3 regions of the Streptomyces sp. Ag82_O1-12 genome follow, and region 1 is predicted to be linked to each of the others. Evidence: riboswitches for the same ligand, from Rfam matches in the RefSeq annotation. Region 1 holds a riboswitch; each other region holds the start of a gene.
What was found. A riboswitch is a leader RNA that binds a small molecule or an ion and turns the genes downstream of it on or off. The one in region 1 is predicted to bind cyclic di-AMP.
Positions count from the first base shown of each region.

Region 2: linked by a shared signal. The riboswitch ahead of QOL88_RS29630 (M23 family metallopeptidase) and the one ahead of QOL88_RS34005 (M23 family metallopeptidase) in region 1 are both predicted to bind cyclic di-AMP.
Region 3: linked by a shared signal. The riboswitch ahead of QOL88_RS05415 (C40 family peptidase) and the one ahead of QOL88_RS34005 (M23 family metallopeptidase) in region 1 are both predicted to bind cyclic di-AMP.

Region 1 covers NZ_FXUW01000001.1:7,465,638-7,473,474, forward strand. Annotated here, with positions in the region: gene QOL88_RS33980 (aspartate aminotransferase family protein) at 1-223, shown strand, start outside; gene QOL88_RS33985 (helix-turn-helix domain-containing protein) at 284-982, shown strand; gene QOL88_RS33990 (DUF6126 family protein) at 979-1,098, shown strand; gene QOL88_RS33995 (tyrosine-protein phosphatase) at 1,115-1,912, opposite strand; gene QOL88_RS34000 (alpha-galactosidase) at 2,093-4,168, shown strand; cyclic di-AMP (ydaO/yuaA leader) riboswitch at 4,477-4,638, shown strand; gene QOL88_RS34005 (M23 family metallopeptidase) at 4,643-5,557, shown strand; gene QOL88_RS34010 (DUF6250 domain-containing protein) at 5,727-6,443, shown strand; gene QOL88_RS34015 (SGNH/GDSL hydrolase family protein) at 6,589-7,374, shown strand; gene QOL88_RS34020 (TetR/AcrR family transcriptional regulator) at 7,580-7,837, opposite strand, start outside.
Region 2 covers NZ_FXUW01000001.1:6,465,337-6,473,173, reverse strand. Annotated here, with positions in the region: gene QOL88_RS29645 (bifunctional acetate--CoA ligase family protein/GNAT family N-acetyltransferase) at 1-2,833, opposite strand, end outside; gene QOL88_RS29640 (HPr family phosphocarrier protein) at 3,013-3,294, shown strand; gene QOL88_RS29635 (GntR family transcriptional regulator) at 3,579-4,274, opposite strand; gene QOL88_RS29630 (M23 family metallopeptidase) at 4,463-5,251, opposite strand; cyclic di-AMP (ydaO/yuaA leader) riboswitch at 5,264-5,428, opposite strand; gene QOL88_RS29625 (M16 family metallopeptidase) at 5,619-7,007, opposite strand; gene QOL88_RS29620 (M16 family metallopeptidase) at 7,004-7,837, opposite strand, start outside.
Region 3 covers NZ_FXUW01000001.1:1,177,971-1,185,807, forward strand. Annotated here, with positions in the region: gene QOL88_RS05405 (ATP-dependent Clp protease proteolytic subunit) at 1-605, shown strand, start outside; gene QOL88_RS05410 (hypothetical protein) at 613-921, shown strand; cyclic di-AMP (ydaO/yuaA leader) riboswitch at 1,271-1,470, shown strand; gene QOL88_RS05415 (C40 family peptidase) at 1,474-1,947, shown strand; partial or broken gene QOL88_RS05420 (DUF6328 family protein) at 2,030-2,658, shown strand; gene QOL88_RS05425 (ATP-binding protein) at 2,792-3,253, opposite strand; gene QOL88_RS05430 (helix-turn-helix domain-containing protein) at 3,467-4,327, shown strand; gene QOL88_RS05435 (DUF397 domain-containing protein) at 4,337-4,567, shown strand; gene QOL88_RS05440 (8-amino-7-oxononanoate synthase) at 4,670-5,797, opposite strand; gene bioB (biotin synthase BioB) at 5,948-7,123, shown strand; gene QOL88_RS05450 (adenosylmethionine--8-amino-7-oxononanoate transaminase) at 7,116-7,837, shown strand, end outside.

The DNA of each region.
Region 1 (7,837 bases):
GCAGATGGTCGTCGTGCCGCTGCTGCAACGGCACCGGATCCTCACCCAGGTCTCCGGCGACCACATGGAGGTGATCAAGTTGATCCCGCCGCTGATCATCGGTGAGCGGGAGGTGGACCGGTTCGTCGACGCCTTCACGGCCGTGATGGACGATGCGCACAACGGCGGGCTGGTGTGGGACTTCGGCAAGACCCTGGTCAAGCAGGCGGTGGCCAACCGGTAGCGGATTTGCCTGAGAGGCAAGAAATTTGCCGGTGAGGCAAAGGTCCGGCTGAATGGAGGCATGAGCCCCTCCGAGACCGAGCGGCCCTCCGGGGCCGGCTCGCCGTCCGAACCCACGTCGCCGTCGGAACCCGCGTCGCCATCCGAACCGGCGTCGCCGTCCGAACCCGCGCCCGGTGCGCTGCCCGCCGTCGCGCCCCAGCTGCGGGCCCTGCGGCGTCAGGCCTCCCTCACCCTGGAGGCCGCGGCCCGCGCCGCCGGGCTGTCGCCCGCCCACCTCTCCCGTCTGGAGACCGGGCAGCGCCAGCCCTCGCTGCCGATGCTGCTCGCGCTCGCCCGGGTCTACGGTACGACCGTCGCCGAACTGCTCGGCGAGACGGTCGCCGGACGGGACGCCGTCATCCGCGCGGCCGACATGGAACCCACGGCGGCCGGCGGCTGGACCTACTGGCAGGCCGGCGCCCCGGGCCGCGGGATGCAGGCCCTGCGGGTCCACGTCCCCCACGGTTCCCAGGGCGACGTCGTACGCGTCCACCCCGGCGAGGAGTGGCTCCATGTGCTGCGCGGCCGGCTGCGGCTGCGCCTCGGGGACACCACGCACCGGCTGGCGGCCGGCGACAGCGCCCACTTCGACTCGCTCACCCCGCACCGGATCGCGGCCGAGGACCACGACGGCGTCGACCTGCTCTTCGTCCACACCCTGCTGCAGAGCCCCACGGCCGCACTGTGCCTGGGCCCCACCCCTGGAGACGCGTCATGAGCGACATGGAGGAGAAGTTCCCCCGCGCCCTGTGGGTGAGGCTGTTCGTCTACCTCATCGCCGGCCACATCTTCGCCGCGTTCGTGTACCTGCTCTTCGCGCTCGGCGCGAAGTAGCCCCTGTCCCGGCCTCTCAGGCGAGGAGCCGCTCGCGCAGCCGCTCCCGGGTCTCCGGGGTGAGGTCCAGCCCCTTCTCCAGGTAGGCGTCGACGCCGCCCCAGGTCTCCTCGATGGTGTCGAAGGCCGCCGTCAGATACTCGGCGCGCGCGTCGAAGAGGGGGCTGAGCAGCTCCATGACCTCGGGGGAGTAGGCCGAGGCGGCGGAGCTGCTGCGGTGCACCTTGTAACGGCGGTGCTTGGCGTTCGACTTCAGGTAGTCCTCGACGATCGCCTCGCGCTCGACGCCCACCGCCAGCAGCGTCACCGCGACCGACAGACCCGCGCGGTCCTTGCCCGCAGCGCAGTGCATCAGCGCGGGGACGCTGTCCTGCGCGAGCGCGTGCAGCACCCGGGAGTGCTCGTCCGTGCGGTGCTTGATGATCGTGCGGTACGAGGCGATCATGCGACCCGCGCCCTTGCCGTCCGACAGGATCTCGCGCAGCTGGTCCAGGTCGCCGTCGCGGACCATCTTCCAGAACTCGGCGCCGTCGGCGGGGTCGCTCAGCGGCAGGTTCACATTGCGCACGCCGGGCAGCGCGACGTCCGGCCCTTCGAGCTTCTGGTCGGCCGCGTTGCGGAAGTCGAAGATCGTGTGCAGGCCCAGAGTCGTCAGGAAGGCGGCGTCCTCCCCGGTCGCATGGGCGAGGTGGCCGCTGCGGAACAGCACTCCCTGGCGCACCCGCCGTCCGTCCACGGTCGGAAGTCCGCCCACATCACGGAAGTTGCGCACTCCGGCCAGCTCGGGCTCGGTCGACGGGACCTGCTGTGTCACGAGGGCTCCTCCCCTTCGGCGCCGCCGCCGCGGCTCGTCGGCGGGCACGACTCGACGATACGACATGCCTGCCTGGGGCAATGAGTTGTCCACAGGGCGTTGCCCGGAGCCCCCGCGGCCCTTGATGATGTTGCCGCCTGGTCGCACCTGGTCGGGCTTGTTCGAATCTGTGAGGGCGCGATGCTGGACATCTCTGAAGACGGTTGTACGTGGGTGCTCTCCGGGCCGGCCAGCAGCTACGCCGTCCATGTCACCGACCGGGACGAGCTGCTGCACCTGCACTGGGGCCCCCGGATCGGCCTCGCCGACGCCGAGGCCCTCGCCGTCCGGCCGCTGCCGGACTACTGGCCCTTCGAGTCCCCGCTCGACGGACGCGAGGAGTACCCGGTCGAGGGCGGACCCCGTTTCGTCCGCCCCGCCCTGTCCGTGCGCGCGGCCGGGCGGCGCGGCACCGAGTGGGTCCATGAGGGGTACGACACCGAGGACGGCGAGCTGCGGCTCCGGTTCCGTGACGGGGACCTCGCCATCACGCTGCACTACCGCATGCGCTCCTCGACGGACGTCGTCGAGCGGTGGGTGACCCTGGCCAACCGCGGGCCGGCCCTCGAACTGCTGCGCGCCGACTCCGCCACCTGGACCCTTCCCGACCGCGACGCCTGGCGGCTGTCCCAGCTGCACGGCCGCTGGGGCGCCGAGTCCCGGCTGACGCGCTCCGGTCTCACCCACGGCGAGAAGGTCATCGGCAGTCGCCGCGGCCACACCTCGCACCAGCACCTGCCGTGGGTCGCCCTCGACACCCACGCCACCGAGGAGCACGGCGAGGTCTACAGCTGCGCCCTCGGCTGGTCCGGGTCGTGGCGCATCGCCGTGGCCCAGCTGCCGGACGCGCGCGTGCAGATCACCGGCGGCGCCGGCCACGACGACTCGGGCCTGCTGACGCTGGGCACGGGGGAGTCGTACACGACCCCCGTCTTCGCCGGGCTCTGGAGCGACGGCGGCTTCGGCGGGGCCAGCCGCGCCTGGCACGCCTACCAGCGGGCGCATGTCGTCCCGGACGCCGAGCGGGACCGGCCGGTGCTGTTCAACTCCTGGGAGGCCACCGAGTTCGACATCTCCGAGGAGCAGCAGCGGGCGCTCGCCGAGCGGGCCGCGGCCATGGGAGTCGAGCTGTTCGTCGTCGACGACGGCTGGTTCGGGGCGCGCACCAGCGACCGGGCCGGGCTCGGCGACTGGACCCCCAACCCCGACCGCTTCCCGGGCGGACTGAAGCCGCTCGCCGACCATGTGCACGGCCTGGGCATGCGGTTCGGGATCTGGGTCGAGCCCGAGATGGTCAATCCGGACAGCGACCTGTACCGCGCGCACCCCGACTGGGTCCAGTACCAACCAGGACGAAAGCGGACGGAATTCCGCAATCAGCTCGTGCTCAACCTCGCCCGCGAGGACGTCCGGGAGTACCTCTGGGAGCAGCTCCACGGGCTTCTCTCCAGCGCTCCCGTCGACTACGTCAAGTGGGACTTCAACCGCTGTTTCACCGACGCCGGCTGGCCGGACGACCCGTACCCGCAGCGGCTGTGGGTCGACCATGTGCACGGCCTGTACGCCCTGCTGGACCGGCTTCGGGCCGCCCACCCGGGCGTGGCCTTCGAGTCCTGCTCGGGCGGCGGCGGCCGGATCGACCTCGGTGTGCTGAGCCGCACGGACCAGGTGTGGACCTCGGACAACACCGACCCGCTCGACCGGCTCGCCATCCAGCACGGCTTCAGTCAGATCCACCCGGCCCGGGTCATGGCCGCCTGGGTCACCGACAGCCCGAACGCCATGCTCAACCAGCGGGCCAGCTCCCTGCGGTTCCGGTTCGTCAGCGCCATGGCCGGGGTGCTCGGCGTCGGCGGCGACCTCACGCGGTGGACGGAGGAGGAGCTCGCCGAGGCGCGGGAGTGGGTGGCGCTCTACAAGGAGATCCGGCCCGTGGTGCAGCGCGGCGACCTGTACCGGCTGCGTCCCCCGGAGGGCGGCGCCAGTGCCGTGCAGTACGTCCTCGGCGACGAGATCGTCGTCCTCGCCTGGCTCCAGGCGCAGCGCTACGGCGAGCCCGTGCCGGCGCTCCTGCTGCGCGGTCTCGACCCGGCATCCTCGTACGAATGCCTCGAAACGGGCGAAGTTCACCGAGGGGCCGTACTGCTGCATCACGGACTTCGCGTCGGCCTGCGCGGGGATCTGGACGCCGCGGTCGTCCGGCTTAAGCGGAAGTAGTCGTTCTGTCCGAATAGGGAGCTTAGGCCGCTAAGGGATAACGTGCCCCGATCGTCAAGGAGATGAGGCCGGGGTGCGTGACCATCGTCATATTCGTGACGATGTGTTGTCGCCATGTTCACGTAATTCTGGCGTTATTCAGGCCCATTGACGAATGGCGGAGATCGGTAATCCACGCTCGGTGACGGCACTTGTGCCGACGCGTCAGGAAAAACACCGTCACGGGCAACCGCAAGCTTGTCCTATTGCGTCGTGGTCGCTTACGTTCCACACCAATCCGGACGGACGCCTAATCCTGCCGCCGCCCGGAGCCCCACACACTGACCCGACGTACGGCAGGAGCGGGGGACCCACAGGTAAGACGCCTGTTCCGGTTCCCGGAACGGCTTGGGGTTAAGTCGCGCCACGGCGCGGCCGGGCATCTCCAGCTCGCACCCGACAGCTCACCTCGCAGGCGACGGAGAGGAATTCGCCATGCCCGCGAAGGGTAAGCACCGCCGCCCCAAGACCCAGCGTTTCACCCGCTCCATCGCCGTCGCCGGAACCGGCGGAGCCGCCCTCGCCCTGCCGCTCATGGGGGCCGCCGGCGCCCACGCCGCCACCCCGCAGTCGGCTCCCGAAAAGGCCGTCCAGTCCGCTCCGGCCGCCGAGAAGAAGGCCGCCGAAAAGGCCAACGGCGCCCGCTCGTACACCGTGAAGGCCGGCGACTACCTCGCGAAGATCGCCGACGACCAGAACGTCGACGGCGGCTGGAAGAAGCTCTACTCGGACAACCGCGACGCCGTCGGTTCCGACCCGTCGCTGATCCACCCGGGCCTGAAGCTGTCGATCGGCAAGAAGGCCGCGGGCGCGCCGAAGGCCTCGGCCCCGGCCGCTCCGAAGGCCTCGGCCCAGAAGTCGTCCGCCGAGGAGTCGGCCCCGAAGGCGGAGACCGCCGCCAAGCCGGCCGCCGCCCAGCCCGCGGCCGAGAGCAACTCCAGTGGCTTCACCCTCCCGGTGGACGGTGCCACCGTCGGCACCCCGTACCACATGTCCGGCAGCATGTGGTCCAGCGGCTACCACACCGGTGTCGACTTCGTCGTCCCGACCGGCACCTCCCTCAAGGCCGTCGGTCCGGGCGAGGTCGTCTCCGCCGGCTGGGGCGGCGCGTACGGCAACCAGGTCGTCATCAAGCTGAACGACGGCCACTACGCCCAGTACGCCCACCTGTCCCAGCTCTCCGTCTCGGCCGGCCAGACCGTGACGGCCGGGCAGCAGGTCGGCCTGTCGGGCGCGACCGGCAACGTGACCGGACCGCACCTGCACTTCGAGATCCGCACCACGCCGGACTACGGCTCCGACGTCGACCCGGTCGCCTTCCTGCGCTCGCACGGCGTCTCCGTCGGCTGACCGACCGCACGACCACCTGCCTGACACGCCTCCGAAGGCCGGACCCCGATCCCCGGGTCCGGCCTTCGGTGTGTCCGCGCCCGGCGCCTCAAGGGATCGACAGGGGGCGGCAGTTGAGACACAGTGATCACATCGTGAATGCAAGCGCTTTCTGAAGGAGCTGTGTCCCGTGCCGACCACCCGCAGAACGTTCGCAGCCCTGGCGACAGGAGCCGCTCTGGCGGCCATCGCCCCGACGGGGAGCGCGAGTGCCGCCCCCGGGCGCCGACGGCTCATCGCTCATGACGACTTCTGCCACGGCCTCACCCAATGGGTGCCCGAACTCCAGGACGGCGGCACGGTCACCGCCTCGCGCGGCGTCCTGGAGATCGACGTGCCGAGCGGTGCGACCGTCTGGTTCAGGCAGCGGCTCGAAGGGCCGTACCTGATCGAGTACACCGCGACCCCCGTCTCCGAGGGCGGGGTCAACGACCGGGTCTCGGACCTCAACAACTTCTGGAACGCGACCGACGTCCGCTCTCCGCACGACCTCTTCGCCACTCCGCGCGGCGGGGCCCTCGACGAGTACGACCACCTCACGACGTACTACGCGGGCTACGGCGCCAACTACAACACCACGACCCGACTGCGCCGCTACGTCGGCGAACCCGGTGTCCGCCCCCTGGTCCTCGACTACACCGAGCCGCTGCTGGTCCCGGGCGAGCCGAACCGGGTCCGGATCGTCTCCGACGGCTCCACGGTCCACTGGTGGAACAACGGCCGGCTCGTCTTCGACTACACCGACCCGCAGCCGTACACGAGTGGGCACTTCGCCTTCCGGACCGTCTGGAGCCATTTCCGGATCAGCGGGTTCCGAGTCTGGCGGCTCACCCGGAAACACCTCTGACGAGCGGTGTATTCCGAAGTTGGCGAACACTTTAGGAGTGGCTTATCTCACCGCCCGTCAACCCCTTCCTACGGTCGCGTAAGTCACATTCGAAGGTGAATCATGAGCTGCTGTGGCAGACGATTCGAAGAGTGACAGCAGAGCAGTGATCGGGTCGTACGTGGCGTTGGGGGACAGCTTCTCCGAGGGCGTCGGCGACCCCGGACCCGACGGGGCGTTCGTCGGCTGGGCGGACCGGTTCGCCGTCCTGCTCGCCGACCGCAGGCCCGAGGGCGACTTCCAGTACACCAATCTCGCCGTACGCGGAAAGCTCCTCGACCAGATCGTGGCGGACCAGGTTCCGCGGGCCGTCGACATGGCCCCGGACCTCGTCTCGTTCTGCGCCGGGGGCAACGACATCATCCGGCCCGGCACCGACCCGGACGAGGTGGCCGAGCGCTTCGAACGGGCGCTGGCCCAGCTCACCGCGGTGTCCGGCACGGTCATGGTGACGACCGGTTTCGACACCCGTGGCGTCCCCGTGCTCAGGCACCTGCGCGGCAAGATCGCCACGTACAACGGACACGTCCGGGCCATCGCCGACCGGTACGGCTGCCCGGTCCTGGACCTGTGGTCCCTGCGCAGCGTGCAGGATCGCAGGGCCTGGGACGCCGACCGGCTGCACCTGTCGCCCGAGGGGCACACGCGCGTGGCGCTGCGCGCGGGCCAGGTGCTCGGCCTCGACGTGCCGGCCGACCCCGAGCAGGCGTGGCCGCCGCTGCCGCCGCGCGGCGCTCTCGACATGCGGCGGGACAACGTCGCCTGGGCCCGGGAGTTCCTGGTGCCGTGGATCGGGCGCCGGCTGCGCGGGGAGTCGTCGGGCGACCATGTGACGGCCAAGGGGGCGCTGTCGCCGGACGACATCAGGATGCGGATCGCGCCGGTGGCGTGAGAGCCGCTCCTGCGCGTGCGGGCCGTGCCGGGGTCCCACCCGGCACGGCCCGCACGCGCAGGAGCCCGGGTTTCCGGGGCGGGCCGGGCGGCCCGGGTGGGCCGGGAATGCCGGGGATGCCGACCGGGCCGGGGATGCCGGGAGCCGCAGGGCCGCTGTCGCCGTATCTGCAGCTGTTCCTGTCCCTGTCCCTGTCGCGACACCGTCAGGACGTCGGCCGCTCCCGCGTCAGGCCCAACTCGCGGGCCAGCGCCTCCTCCACCCACTCCTGCGCCCGCGTTCGCGGCACCGCGCCGGCGTAGGACGTCAGCTGCACGGCGAGACCGTCGAGGAGGGCGGTGAGCCGGAAGGCCGTGCCGGCCGGGTCCGGGCAGCGGAACTCGCCTGCCGCCACGCCCTCCGCGATGACCTCGGCGAGCGCCGCCTTCCACTGCCGGTCGAGGTCCTGGGCGACCTCCCGCAG
Region 2 (7,837 bases), 1.0 Mb from region 1:
AGTACACGGGGAGTGTCCGCGGGCCCAGGTCGTCGCGGGCGGGCGGGTGCGCGAGGCGCACGGAGGCGCCGAGGACGCTCAGGCCCTGTGAGGCGACGACGACCGGTTCCAGGGTGACCGCGACGACCTCAGGGTGGTCGTCGACCAGCCGGGACACCCGCAGCAGCAGCTCCTCCAGGGCACGGGTGTCGGCCGGTGCGGAGCCGCGCCAGCCGAACAGCAGCGGGGCGGTGCGGATCGAGCGCACCAGCGAGGTCGCCTCCCGGTCCGTGACCGGGATCAGCCGGTGCGCGGTGTCCCCGAGCAGCTGTGAGGCGGCCCCGGCGAGCCCGAAGGACAGCACGGCTCCGGCCGCGGGGTCGATGACGGCACGTACGACGACGTCCACGCCACGTGGCGCCATCCGCTGCACCACCGGCCGCAGCTCCTCCGGCGCGCCGAAGAGCTCGGTCAACTCGGCGTACGACCGGCGCAGTTGCTCCTCGTCCGCGAGGTCGAGGCGGACGCCGCCCAGGTCGGCGCGGTGCCTGAGGTGCGGGGCGGTGGCCTTGAGGGCGACGGGGTAGCCGAGGTCGCGGGCCGCCTCGGCGGCGGCGTCGGGGGTCGGGGCGGGCAGGGCGCGGTGCACCTGGACGCCGTAGTGACCGAGGAGGTCGCAGGTCTCGTCCGTGCCGAGCGTGAGGCCCTGGCCGCGCGCGAGGAGGCCGTCGATCAGCGCGGCGGCGCCCTTCTCGTTGATGTCGTCGTACTCGGGCACCTTGCCCGGCTCGGCGGCGTCGCGCCGCCACTGCGCGTAGGCCACGGCCTGGCCGAGGGCGCGGACGGCGCGCTCGGCGGCGGGGTACGCGGGAATGAGGTGGGCGCCTTCGGGGGCCTCGGCGGAGGCCTCGCCGGCGGGGAGTTGTTCCGCTGCGGGCGTCGGGCTTGGAGAGTTTTGCTGCGGGTTGTCCGATGTGGCCTGCGGTGCCGTGCTCGCCGCCGCCGACAGGGCCTCCGCCAGGCCGCCGAGCTCCACGTGGACCACGAGGACCGGCTTCGACGGGGCCGCGGCCGATGCCGAGCGCAGGGCTTCCGCGAGGGCCGCGTCGCCGACCGGGCCCTCCCCCACCGCCGGTATGGCGGTGACGACGACGGCGTCGCTCCGGTCGTCGGCCAGGGCACGCGACAGGGCGGTGTGGAAGTCGGCCGCCGAGGCCGCGGTGGTCAGGTCCTGCGGGGGGTACGGTCGCAGCCCCTCGGCGAGGCACGCGTCGTAGGTGAGCAGACCGAGCGACTCCGAGTTGCCCAGGATCGCCACCCTGGGACCGCCCGGCAGGGGCTGGCGGGCGAGCAGCAGGCCCGCGTCGACCAGCTCGGTGATCGTGTCGACGCGGATGACCCCGGCCTGCCGCAGCAGCGCCGACACGGTCGCGTGCGGCAGCCTTGTCGCCCGGACGGCGTGGCCCTGGGGAGCGGCGCCGTGCCGTGCCCCCTGGACGACGACCAGGGGCTTGGCGGCGGCGGTGCGGCGGGCGAGGCGGGTGAACTTGCGGGGGTTGCCGATGGACTCCAGGTACATGAGGACGACGTCGGTGTCGGGGTCCTCGTACCAGTACTGCAGGACATCGTTGCCGGAGACGTCGGCGCGGTTGCCGGAGGAGACGAAGGTGGAGACACCGGTCACGCCCGTGACACCGCCGCCGCGCCGGTGCAGCCGGGACAGCAGGGCGATACCGATGGCGCCGGACTGGGCGAACAGGCCGATGCGGCCGGGGCGCGGCACCTCGGGGGCGAGGGAGGCGTTGAGCCGGACCCGGGGTGAGGTGTTGATGATGCCGAAGGCGTTCGGGCCGATGATCCGCATGCCGTACGTGCGCGCGTGCCGCACGAGTGCGCGCTGGCGTTCGCGCCCCTCGGGGCCGCTCTCGGCGTACCCGGCGGAGACGACGACCAGCCCCTGCACGCCGTGTTCGCCGCACTCGGTGACGACCTCGGTGACGTGTTCGGCCGGCACGGCGACGACCGCGAGGTCGACCGGGCCGTCGATGTCCCGCACCGAGCGGTGGGCGGGCACACCGTCGAGCTCCTTCTGTCCGTCGGGGAGGGCCTTGTTCACGGCGTAGAGGCGGCCGCTGTACCCGGCGTCCCGGATGTTGCCGAGGACGCTGCGGCCCACGCCGCCCGGCGTGCGACCGGCGCCGATGACGGCGACCGAGCCGGGGGCGAGCAGCCGCTGCACCGAGCGGGCCTCGGCACGGTGTTCGCGCGCGTACTGCACGGCCAGGGAGCGGTCGGTGGGTTCGAGGTCGAACTCCAGACGGACGACGCCGTCCTCGAAGCTGCGCTTCTGGGTGTAGCCGGCGTCCGTGAACACCTTGATCATCTTGGTGTTGGCGGGCAGCACCTCGGCGGCGAAGCGGCGGATGCCGCGCTCCCGGGCGACGGCGCCGATGTGTTCGAGCAGGGCGGAGGCGACCCCGCGGCCCTGGTGGGCGTCCTGCACGAGGAAGGCGACCTCGGCCTCGTCGGCCGGCGCCGACGCGGGCGTTCCGTCCGCGCCGATCCGGTCGTAGCGTACGGTGGCGATGAACTCGCCGCCGACTGTGGCCGCGAGTCCCACCCTGTCCACAAAGTCGTGGTGCGTGAAGCGGTGGACGTCCTTGGCGGACAGGCGAGGGTACGGCGCGAAGAAGCGGTAGTACTTCGACTCGTCGGAGACCTGCTCATAGAAGCTGACCAGGCGATCGGCGTCATCAACGGTGATGGGCCGGATGCGCGCGGTACCCCCGTCGCGCAGCACCACGTCGGCTTCCCAGTGGGCGGGATACTCGTGCCGGTCCGGCGAGGTCTGCATGGGCCCCAGAGTACGGCTAGCGTCCGACAGCGGGCGCGAGGCAGTCTGTGGAGGGCGTCAGTCGGGTCGAGGCCGCGATCCGACGGCACCCCCGGAGTGGAACGCGAGGACCGCTCCCGGTGGCTTCACGATATGGGAAACTGGTCTAGACAACCCTGAAAACCGAAGGGCAGCAACACATGGCTGAGCGCCGCGTCAACGTCGGCTGGGCCGAGGGTCTCCACGCCCGCCCCGCCTCCATCTTCGTCCGAGCCGCCACGGCCGCAGGCGTCCCGGTGACGATCGCCAAGGCTGACGGCAACCCCGTCAACGCGGCCTCCATGCTGGCCGTCCTGGGCCTCGGCGCCCAGGGAGGCGAGGAGATCGTCCTCGCCTCCGACGCCGAGGGCGCGGACGCCGCCCTGGACCGGCTCGCCAAGCTGGTCTCCGAGGGTCTCGAGGAACTGCCCGAGACCGTCTGATCCACCGAGCGCCCGATCCGGCGCACAGCGAGGGGCTCGTCCGAATTCACCGGGCGGGCCCTTCGCCATTCCCGGGTGACGCGGGTGGGGCCTTCGCCATTCCCCGGTCGACGCGCGTGGGACGTTCACCATTCCCAGTCGACACGGACGGGCCCTCGCACCATTCCCCGTTCGGCGCGGGCGGCACTTCGCCATTCCCGGGTGACGGGGCTCGGAATTCCGAGAATCAGGGCAGCGGAAATGACCCCCCGAGAATTCACTGCTCTTTGTATACGGCCGCCGTGTTAAAGCCGCGGGCTCGCCGTGTTTACGGGATGTTGCGAGTTCCTCACACGGTGGGCGCGTTCCTGGGCGGAGCCGAACCGCAGCCGGTGCGCGCCCTTCGCGCGCTCGGTGTGCAGCGCCGTGACCGCCCGCGCGCGCTCGCCGTCCCCGCGCGCCACCGCGTCCACGATCGCGCCGTGCTCGGTCCAGGACTCCACCGGGCTGGCCGGCGCCTCCACGGCGTACATCCAGGCGATCTTGTAGCGGAGCTGGGTGAGCATCGAGGTCAGCGCGGGGCTGCCGGAGGCCTGGGCGAGCGTCTCGTGGAACCAGCCGCCGAGAGAGCGCAGGTCGTCGCTGTTCCCGCGGCGGGCCCGCTCCTGGCCCAACCGGACCAGGCCGCGCAGGACCTTCAGATGCGCCTCGGTGCGGCGCTGGGCGGCGCGGGCCGCACCGAGCGGCTCCAGCAGCATGCGCATCTCCAGCAGGTCGCCGGCCTCCTGCTCGGTGGGTTCCGCCACGCACGCGCCCGCGTGCCGGCGGGTCACCACGAAACCCTCGGCCTCGAGCGTGCGCAGCGCCTCCCGGACTGGCACCCGCGAGACGCCGTAGCGGCGTGCGAGGAGTTCCTCGGTGAGCCGGCTGCCGCGTGCGTGGACACCCGCGACGATGTCGTCCCGGATGGCCGTGCACACCGAGTGCGCGGGAATACGCATGACCGACCTCCGCTTAATCCCCGTGAAACGCCGACGAGCGGCGTGCGTTCCGTGACTCTATTGCAATGAGCCGGAATTTCCGACGGCAGGCGACCATCCATGGATATTTTTTGGACAGCGGGCGGCCGTAAGCGCCGAAAGCCCCGGCTCGGGAAGCCGGGGCTTTCGGGAGGAGCGGAGAGGTGCGGTCAGACACTCACGCCGTGCGAGCGGAGGTAGGCGACCGGGTCGATGTCCGAGCCGTACTCGGGGCTGGTGCGGGCCTCGAAGTGCAGGTGCGGGCCGGTGACGTTGCCGGTCGCGCCGGACAGGGCGATCTGCTGGCCCGGGGTGACCTGCTGGCCCACCGAGACGCCGATGGAGGACAGGTGGCCGTACTGGGTGTACGTCCCGTCGTGCATCTTGATCACGACCTGGTTGCCGTAGGAGCCGCCCCAGCCGGTCTCGACGACGGTGCCCGCGCCGACCGCGTGGACGGAGGTGCCGCTGGCGGCGTGGAAGTCGACACCGGTGTGGCTGCCGGAGGACCACAGGCCACTGCTGGCCTTGTAGCTGGTGGAGACGTACGAGCCGGAGATCGGGGCGACGAAGGTGTTCAGGCGCTTGCGCTCGGCCTCGCGGGCGGCGCGCTCCTTGGCCTCGCGGGCCTTCTCGGCCGCCTCCTTGGCCTTCTCCGCGAGCTCGGCGGCCCGCTTGCGGGCGGCCTCCTCGGCCTTCTGCTTGGCGGCGGCCTCGTCGGCGGCGTGCTGCTGCGCGAGGGCCTGGGCGTCGATCTGCTGGGCCGCGGTGTCGTTCATGGTGACGACCGGCGTGAGGCCGGTCTGCTCGGCGCTGGGCTCGGCGGCGAAGGCGGCGGGGGCCGCCACGGTGCCGATCACGCCGGTGGTGGCGAGGGCCGCGACGCCCGCCGCGCGGGCGGTGGAGCGCTGCATCCTGCTGGGACGACGGTGCTTCCCGGTGGCGCGAGTGAACGCCATGTGGTGGCTGGTCCTTTCCTTCCCTCTCGCCTACCGGGTTAGCTGACGGGTTCGGAGCAGGAAGGTCTCCTACGGACTCCCTCGCGACTCGCGCGGGCGCCCGATTCACCCCAGGGACTGCGATGGGTCCCCGGCTCCCCTGGCTCGCGCCGTACGGGGACTCGGCGATGACTGTCCGGTGCCGCGGGTGCGGCGCACTGCCTGACGAACAGCCCGGATGACGCTAAGCGGCGCCACTTTCAATTCCCAAACGAATCCCGGCTTTTGTAGCGCATCCCACAGGGCAGACAGGCAACTCCCATACCAATTCGGGCATAAAGGGGCCCTGGTGCCTTTGAAGACAACCAGGGCCCCTGCGCGCGTGCGGCTACTCGGCGGCGACGACGGTGACTTCGCCGATGCCGAGGGCCTCGACCGGTGCCTTGATCTGCGCCGCGTCACCGACGAGGACGGTCACCAGACGGTCCACCGGGAAGGCGCTCACGGCCGCCGCGGTGGCCTCCACGGTGCCGGTCGCGGCGAGCTGCCGGTACAGCGTGGCCTGGTAGTCGTCGGGCAGGTGCTGCTCGACCTGGTCGGCCAGCGTGCTCGCGACGGCCGCCGCCGTCTCGTACTTCAACGGCGCCACACCCACCAGGTTCTGCACGGCGACGTCCCGCTCGGCGTCGGTCAGCCCCTCTGCGGCGAGGGTGCGCAGCACCGTCCAGAGGTCCTGGAGGGCGGGACCGGTGTTGGGCGTGTCGACGGAACCGCTGATGGCGAGCATCGCGGCACCCGTGCCGTCCGGGGCGGACCTGAGGACCTGGCCGAACGCCCGTACGCCGTAGGTGTAGCCCTTCTCCTCGCGCAGGACACGGTCCAGGCGCGAGGTGAGGGTGCCGCCGAGGCAGTACGTGCCGAGCACCTGCGCGGGCCATACGCGGTCGTGCCGGTCCGGCCCGATCCGGCCGATCAGCAGCTGCGTCTGGACAGCGCCCGGGCGGTCCACGATGACGACCCGGCCGGTGTCGTCGGCGGTGACCGGAGGCACCGGACGCGGCTCGGCCGAGGAGCCCGTCCAGGCGCCCAGCGTGTCCCCGAGCAGGGCGTCCAGGTCGATGCCCGTGAGGTCACCGACGACCACGACGGTGGCCGTGGCGGGGCGGACGTGCTTCTCGTAGAAGGCGCGTACGGCCGCGGAGTCGATGGCGGCGACGGTCTCCTCGCTGCCCTGCCGGGGCCGCGACATGCGCGCGTCCGCCGGGAACAGCTCCTTGGAGAGCTCCTTGGCGCCGCGGCGGGAGGGGTTGGCCAGCTCGTGCGGGATCTCGTCGAGGCGGTTGTTGACCAGCCGCTCGACCTCGCTGTCGGCGAAGGCGGGCGCCCTCAGCGCGTCGGCGATCAGGCCCAGGCCCTTGGTGAGCCGGGAGGCGGGCACCTCCAGGCTGAGCCGGACGCCGGGATGGTCGGCGTGCGCGTCGAGGGTGGCACCGGCGCGCTCCAGTTCCGCGGCGAAATCCTCCGCGGAGTGCTTGTCCGTGCCCTCGGAGAAGGCCCGGGCCATGATCGTGGCCACACCGTCGAGTCCGGCCGGCTCGGCCTCCAAGGGTGCGTCCAGCAGCACCTCCACGGCGACGACCTGCTGGCCGGGACGATGGCAGCGCAGCACCGTCAGGCCGTTGTCGAGCGTGCCGCGCTCGGGGGCCGGGAAGGCCCACGGCCGGGCGTCGCCCGCCTGCGGCCGGGGGTGGAAGTCCATCGTGGCGAGCTCGGTCACTTGGCCGCCTCCTCGTTCTCGTCGGTGGCCGCGGCTGCGGTGTCGTCGGCGGTGCCGGCGCCCTCGGCGGTCTCGTCGGCGACGGGCTCGTAGACGAGCACCGCGCGGTTGTCGGGTCGCAGGCGGGCCTTGGCGACCTCCTGGACCTCCTCCGCCGTGATCTCCAGCACGCGCTGGACGGCGGTCAGGGCGAGCTGCGGATCTCCGAAGAGCACGGCGTACCGGCACAGTTCGTCGGCGCGGCCCGCGACCGTACCGAGCCGGTCCAGCCACTCGCGCTCCAACTGGGCCTGGGCGCGCTCCATCTCCTCGGGCGTGGGGCCCTCCTCGGCGAACCGGGCGAGCTCCTCGTCGATGGCGGTCTCGATGACCGGAACCTCCACGTCACCGGACGTCTTCACGTCCAGCCACCCCAGGGAGGGCGCACCGGCGAGCCGCAGCAGGCCGAAACCGGCCGCCACGGCCGTACGGTCGCGGCGCACGAGCCGGTTGTAGAGGCGGGAGGACTCACCGCCGCCGAGGACGGTGAGGGCCAGGTCGGCCGCGTCGCACGCGCGCGTGCCGTCGTGCGGCAGCCGGTAGGCGGCCATCAGGGCGCGGGCCGGGACGTCCTCCTCGACGACCTCGCGCAGCTGCTCGCCGATGGTCTCCGGCAGCGACCCGTCGCGCGGGGCGGGCTTGCCGTCGTGACCGGGGATGGAACCGAAGTACTTCTCGACCCAGGCGAGCGTCTGCTCCGGATCGATGTCGCCGACCACGGAGAGCACGGCGTTGTTCGGCGCGTAGTAGGTGCGGAAGAACGCGCGCGCGTCCTCCAGGGTCGCCGCGTC
Region 3 (7,837 bases), 6.3 Mb from region 1:
CCGAGTTCACCGAACGCACGGGGGCCGGGCAACGGACGATGGATCCGTACTCGAAGCTTCTGGAGGAGCGGATCGTCTTCCTCGGGGCACCGGTGGACGAGACCTCGGCGAACGACGTGATGGCCCAGTTCATGTACCTGGAGCACCAGGCCCCGGAGCGCGACATCTCGCTCTACATCAACTCCCCCGGCGGCACCTTCCACGCGATGACGGCCCTCTACGACACGATGCGGTACCTCTCCTGCGACGTGGAGACGATCTGCCTGGGCCAGGCCGGTGCGGCGGCCTCGGTGCTGCTGGCGGCGGGCACGCGAGGCAAGCGATTCGCGCTGCCCGACGCCCGCCTGGTGATCCATCAGCCCGCGCTGCCCGAGCCGGTCCGGGGGCAGGCCAGTGATCTGGCGATCCAGGCCGACGAGTTGACGCGCATCCGGAGCCGGATGGAGGAGATGCTCGCCCTGCACACGGGCCGCGCCCCGGAGCAGGTGAGGGCGGACATCGAGCGGGACAAGATCCTCACCGCGCAGGAGGCGGTGGAGTACGGCCTGATCGACGGGATCATCCCCAGCCGCAAGGCCACCCTGGCCCCGCCGACCGGTCGGTGAGGCTCCGGTGCTCCCGCCCGAACTGCCGCCCCTGCCCGCCCTGACGCGCGCCGAAGCGGAACTGATCGACCGTTACCTCGAGGTCGTCGACCTGCTCGGCCGCATCAATCCGGCCCAGGACGGCGACACCTACCGCGGACTGCGCGCCGCCCAGGCCCTGGTCGGCAAGGCGACGGCGCTGCGTGACGCGCTGGCCCTGATGCACCGGCGGGGCGAGACGGAACTGCACGCCGGCACCCTGGCCCGGGCCCTGCGGGTGCTGGACGGCGAGCGGCGCACGGCCCGGCTCACCCTGCCCCCGGAGTCCGTCAGTTGACGCGGAACCGTCGGCCCGGGCGCATGCGCCGCCGACGAGGCGTCCGGAGCTGAGTTGAAACGGACCAAAAGACGTACCCCTGTTCGGAGTAGGCGGGAAACGGATTTCGGGACCGTTCCGGTTGCGCCTCGTGCGTGGCCGACGGACGGAATGGGGCATTCCAGCCCTGGTCCGGAGCTCAGCGACCCCGTGGACAGTGGCTCGAACGCACGCATGTCCACCCGAACGGGTGAGTGGTGAGTAACAACACAAATCCCCGGTTCAGTTGGGAAATGCGGACAGGCATGCGCCAAGATCCCTGTCTGACGACAAGCCCCCGCCGCTGTGGCGGGGCGATCCGGGCGGACGCCGAGTCCTGCCGCCGCCCGGATGACCGGTCGACAGGAGTGGATCGGCAGGAGTGGAGGACCCAAGCACGACGGGTCGCCGGGACGGTCACGCCATGACCGGACTCGAGCAGCCCTTGGGGTGAAGCCGCGTCAGCGGCCGGGCAACTTTGTCAGCCCGAATCCGACAGGTCATCCTTCACAGGCGGCTGACGAAGGGTTGCGCATGACTGCGCTCAATCGTGTCCCGTCGCTCATGGCCCGGGCCGGCACGGCCTCGGCGCTCACCATCGCCGCGGTGGGCGGCTCCATCGTGGCGCCCGGCTTCGCCTCCGAGGCGGCGGCGGCCACACCGGCGACCAAGGCACTCCAGATAGCGGCCTCCAAGAAGGGTTCGCCCTACAGGTACGGGGCCACCGGTCCGCACCGGTTCGACTGCTCCGGGCTCACGCTCTACTCGTTCAAGAAGGCCGGCAAGAAGCTCCCCCGCACGGCTGCCCAGCAGTACAACAAGACGCACCACATCTCCGCCACGAACCGCAAGGCGGGCGACCTGGTGTTCTTCCACTCGGGCAGCAACGTGTACCACGTCGGTATCTACGCGGGTAAGAACAAGCTCTGGCACTCCCCGAAGAGCGGGGACGTGGTGCGACTGCAGAAGATCTGGACCAAGAGTGTCTGGTACGGACGCGTGAAGTGATCCGCCCGGCGTGCGGCGGCGTCCTTGACGCGCCGCCGCACGCCGGAGCGTGACACGGGCTCATGTGGATACCCGTGACCCCATGGCCGAGCACCGCCCCTGCACCGCGCGCAACGAGACGCCGCTGCAACGCGCCGACCGCAACTTCGTCGAGCTGCTCCAGGAACTCCGCGTCACCCAGACGGGCGTGCAGATCCTCTTCGCCTTCCTGCTGTCACTGGCCTTCACCTCGCGCTTCGAGGACCTCGACACGGTCCAGCGCGTCACTACTTCGTCACGCTGCTGCTTGCGGTCCTTGCCGCCGCTCTCTTCACCGCTCCGGCCGCGCTGCACCGCTCCCTCTTCCAGCAGGGCGCCAAGCCCCGCATCGTGCAGGTCTCCTCGCGCCTGGCCACCACCGGCCTGAGTGTGCTGGTGTTCGCGTTCAGCGGTTCCGTGCTGCTCGTGGTCGACGTGACCACGGGCCGGACCGGCGGTGTCGCCGCGGGCGCCGCGACCTTCCTGGTCTGTGTCGGCCTGTGGGGGCTGCTCCCGCGGCTGGTGCGGCGGGCGGGGCCGCGTGCGGAGGCGGACGGCGCCGGGGAGACCACCCAGACGGAAACGGCCGGGGGCGACGGCGGGATCCCCGCACCGTTGCGGCACACCGTCGGTCAGCCGTCAGGGCTCCGAGGGGCGGCTGCGCACCGGGAGGCGTCGGCACGGCACCGGTGACGGCCGCGGGCTCCGGCGGGGCGCGAGGCGCGGAGCGGGCGTCATGGCCGCGGGGGTGGCCCGGATGCGGGTCGCGCGGGCCGGGGTGCGCTGAGGGCACCCGCAGGACATGCGTTTCGGGTCCTGCTGTGGGTCAGCAGGGCTCCTGCTGCACCGCGGTCGTCACCGGCTGGACCGGGACGACCCAGGGAAGTTCGATCGAGATGGTCTTGCCGCCCTCGCGAGTGGGGCGGATGCGGAGCCTGCCGCCGCATTCCGCGGTCAGCCAGCGAATGATGACCAGGCCTCGGCCGTTGTCCTGCTGGACGGCGGCCGGCAGACGTCTGGGGAAGCGCGGATGACTGTCCGTGACACCGATGCGCAGGCGCTCGTCACGGTCCAGTGCGATGTCCACGGTGAACGTGGGCGACTGACCGAAGGTGTGCTGGACGGCGTTGGTGGCGAGTTCCGAGATGATGAGCCGGACGGTGTCGGACCCTTCCGTGTCCGCCGGCAGCCCCCACTCCGCCAGCGTGCCCACCACGTAGGCACGCGCTGCGGAGACCGAGGCGGGATCGCTCGGCAGAGTGACGGATGCTTCCAGATGGTCTGCCATGGCGACCTCGTCCCTTTCCCACGGGACCACAGCCCGACACGGAGCGGATGGTTCGAGTACGGTCCCGGACTGGTGCTTCGTCGCCAGACTGCCACCAGAACACCCCTGAAGGACGGCGATCCACCAAGATATGCATATATCTGTCGCTCAAAGCGGTGAACTCTGCGACGCGAGACCGTATTTGGGTGGCTCGGAAGGAGTAAGGAGGAGCCCATGCAGCACGGTCCCGCGGTGCGCCGCCGGAAACTGGGCGCCGAACTGCGTGCGCTGCGCACCTCCGCGGGGCTCACGAGCGGTGAGGCGGCCCGGCTGGTGGGCTGGCACCAGTCCAAGGTCAGCCGGATCGAGACGGGCACGAGCGGGGTGAAACCGGCCGATGTGCGGTTACTTCTCGACGCCTACGGTGTGGCGGACTCCCAACTTCGCGAACTGCTCATGGCGTTGGCGGGGGCCGACGACAGCGGCGGCCGGCACCACTGGTGGCACGCCTACCGCGGGGTACTGCCGCCGACCTACCGGGACTTCATCAGCCTGGAGTCGCAGGCCGGCACGATGCGCACGCTGGAGACCAGCGTCGTCCCGGGCCTGCTCCAGACGCCCGAGTACGCGCGGGCGGTGACGAAGGCCGCGGTGGAGGGACTCCCGGAGGACCGGCTCGACACGCTGGTCGAGGTGCGGCTGGCCCGGCAGGACGTGCTGCGCGCGGATCCCCCACTGAACCTCAGTGCCGTCCTGGACGAGGCGGTGCTGCGGCGCGAGGTGGGCGGACCCGGGGTCATGGCCCGCCAGCTGGAACGACTGGTCGAGGCTGCCCGGCTGCCTCAAGTGCGCCTCCAGGTCCTGCCGTTCGCCGCCGGGGCGCACATCGGCGTCACCGGCCCTTTCGTAATCTTCTCATTTTCGAGCACTTCTGATCTGGATGTGGTTGTTCTCGACCACTTGACGAGTAGCCTCTACCTCGAACGGAAAGAAGACCTCCAGGCCTACACGGAGGCCTTCAACACCCTTCAGATCCACGCCCTTTCGCCCGAGGACTCGTTGGATTACATCGCCGGGACAGCCGCCGGCGCGTAAGGAGGCACCATGCGTGCACTGCCTCGTCACGTCCCCTCAAGCATCGAACTGCACGGTGTGCGGTGGCTGCGCAGCAGCTACAGCACCGGCGCGAACAACTGCGTCGAGACCGCGCGTCCGGATGCCCCGCCCTGGGCCGGACTGCTCGCCGTGCGCGACTCCAAGGACCCGGCGGGACCCGCGCTGCTCTTCTCCCCGAGGAGCTGGGCGGGGTTCACGGCCGCGGTCGACCGCATCTGACCGTTTCTGATCAGTTCGTCATCGTTCTCAGTCCGTCATCATTCTCAGTCGGTCATCGTTCTCAGTCCGTCATCGTGCGACGCACGGCCGTGTCACGCCGACTCATGGCCGCGCCTCGCCGATCAGCCGTACAGCGCGTTCGATCTGCTGAGCGGTCAGGTCCGCGCGTGCGGTCAGCCTGAGCCGTGAGATGCCGTCCGGCACGGAAGGAGGCCGGAAGCACCCCACAGCCAGGCCCGCCGCGCGGCACTGCGCCGCCCAGCGCACGGCGTCCTCGGGAGAGGGCGCCCGCACCGAGACCACCGCGGCGTCCGGACGCACCGCTTCCAGACCCGCGGCGGTCAGGCGTGCGTGCAGTTCGCCCGCCACCGCACGGGCCCGCTCAGCCCGCTCCGGCTCGCGGCGCAGCAGCCGCAGGGCCGCGAGGGCCGCACCGGCCGCCGCCGGGGCGAGCCCCGTGTCGAAGATGAACGTCCGGGCGGCGTTGACCAGGTGCTCGACGACCCTGGCCGGACCGAGGACGGCTCCACCCTGGCTGCCGAGCGACTTGGACAGCGTGACCGTCGCGACGACGTCGTCCGCGCCCGCGAGCCCCACCGCCTGCGGGGCGCCGCGGCCGCCGTCGCCGAGAACGCCCAGCCCGTGGGCGTCGTCGACGACCAGCCCCGCGCCGTGCTCCCGGCAGGCCTCGGCCAGGGCGGTGAGGGGGGCCGCGTCGCCGTCGACCGAGAAGACCGTGTCGGACACGGCGATGGCCGTGCCCTCGTGGGTGGCCAGCGCCTTGCGCGCGGCGTCCGGCTCGGCGTGCGCCACGACCTGGGTGGTACCGCGGGCGAGTCGGCAGCCGTCGATGAGCGAGGCGTGGTTGCCCGCGTCGGAGACGATCAGGGAGCCGTGCGGGGCCAGCGCGGTGACCGCCGCGAGGTTGGCCGCGTAACCGGAGGAGAAGACGAGAGCCGCCTCGAAACCGCAGAAATCGGCCAGTTCCCGTTCGAGTTCGGCGTGCAGTTCGGTCGTGCCGGTGACGAGCCGGGAGCCGGTCGCGCCACCGCCCCAGGTCCGCGCCGCCCGGGCCGCGCCCTCGGTGACCTCGGGGTGGCGGGCCAGGCCGAGGTAGTCGTTGCTCGCCAGGTCCAGAAGCGGCGAATCGGCCGGACGGGGGCGCAGAGTCCGTACGAGTCCGGCGCGGGCGCGCAGCTCCGCCTGCTCGTCGATCCAGCCGAACGCCATGGGTGGTCCTCCGGGGAATTTGTAGGCAGTGCACAGACACTAGCGGGACGACCAGCAGGTCAGTGTGTGGCAATACCCACACCTCGAAGCGACTCTGTTGTGCGAACTCTCCTTTGCCCCGGGCACCTCCTTAGGACAGGATCGGCTTCCATGGACCTGCTGAACACGCTGGTGGACAAGGGGCTTCGGCGCGAGCTGCCGACCCGTGACGAGGCTCTGGCCGTCCTCGCGACGTCCGACGACGACCTGCTCGATGTGGTGGCCGCGGCCGGAAAGGTACGTCGGCACTGGTTCGGCCGACGGGTGAAGCTGAACTATCTCGTCAACCTCAAGTCCGGTCTGTGCCCCGAGGACTGCTCGTACTGTTCGCAGCGGCTCGGCTCGACGGCCGGGATCCTGAAGTACACCTGGCTGAAGCCCGACCAGGCGTCCGACGCGGCGGCGGCCGGTGTGGCCGGAGGGGCCAAGCGGGTGTGCCTCGTGGCGAGCGGGCGCGGCCCGACCGACCGGGACGTGGACCGGGTCTCCGAGACGATCAAGACGATCAAAGACAACAACGAGGGCGTCGAGGTCTGCGCCTGCCTGGGGCTGCTCTCCGACGGCCAGGCCGAGCGGCTGCGCGAGGCCGGCGCGGACGCCTACAACCACAACCTCAACACGTCCGAGGCGACGTACGGGGAGATCACCACCACGCACACCTACGAGGACCGGGTCGACACCGTACAGAAGGCGCACGCGGCCGGTCTGTCCGCCTGCTCCGGGCTGATCGCCGGCATGGGCGAGACGGACGAGGACCTGGTGGACGTCGTCTTCTCCCTGCGTGAGCTGGACCCGGACTCGGTTCCGGTCAACTTCCTGATCCCGTTCGAGGGCACCCCGCTCGGCAAGGAGTGGAACCTGACCCCGCAGCGGTGTCTCAGGATCCTGGCGATGACGCGGTTCGTCTGCCCGGACGTCGAGGTGCGGATCGCGGGCGGGCGCGAGGTGCATCTGCGCACGATGCAGCCGCTCGCGCTGCACCTGGCCAACTCGATCTTCCTCGGCGACTACCTCACCAGTGAGGGCCAGGCCGGCAAGGCCGACCTGGAGATGATCGCGGACGCGGGTTTCGAGGTGGAGGGCACCGACCAGGTGACGCTGCCGGAGCACCGGGCCGCCGGTGGCTGCCACGACGGTGGCGGCGTCTGCGGTTCCGGGGGTGGCGGAGCCTGCGGCTCGGACGCCGCGCCGGAGGCCTCCGAGCCCCGTACGGCCGCCGATGCCCGTACCGATCTGGTCGCCGTGCGCCGCCGGGGCGCCGGAACGGACCTCGCGCCCAATGCCTGAGCTGACGGTGCCCGAGCTGCTGGAGCTCGACCGGCGGCACGTGTGGCATCCGTACGGCCCGATGCCCGGACGGCAACAACCGCTCGTCGTTGAGTCGGCGAGCGGGGTACGGCTGCGGCTCGCCGACGGCTCCGGAGCGCCGGGCGGCTCGGGAGTGCCGGGCGGCGCGGGAGTGCCGGGCGGTTCGGGAGTCGCCGACGGTCCTGGCGGGCCGGACGGTCCGCGGGAGCTGGTCGACGGGATGTCGTCCTGGTGGTCGGCGATCCACGGTTACAACCATCCGGTGCTCAACGAGGCCGCGCGCGGCCAGTTGGAGCGGATGAGCCATGTGATGTTCGGCGGGCTCACCCATGAGCCCGCCGTACGCCTGGCGAAGCTCCTTGTCGACATGTCGCCCGAGGGCCTGGAGCATGTCTTCCTCGCCGACTCCGGTTCGGTGTCGGTCGAGGTCGCGGTCAAGATGTGCCTGCAGTACTGGCGTTCGCTGGGCCGGCCCGGCAAGCGGCGGCTGCTGACCTGGCGCGGGGGCTACCACGGCGACACCTGGCAGCCCATGTCGGTGTGCGACCCGAAGGGCGGGATGCACGACCTGTGGACCGGGGTCCTGCAGCGTCAGGTGTTCGCCGGCCCGCCCCCGGCGGACTACGACGAGGCGTACGCCGAGCAGCTGCGGTCGCTGATCGAGCGGCACGCCGATGAGCTGGCCGCGGTCAT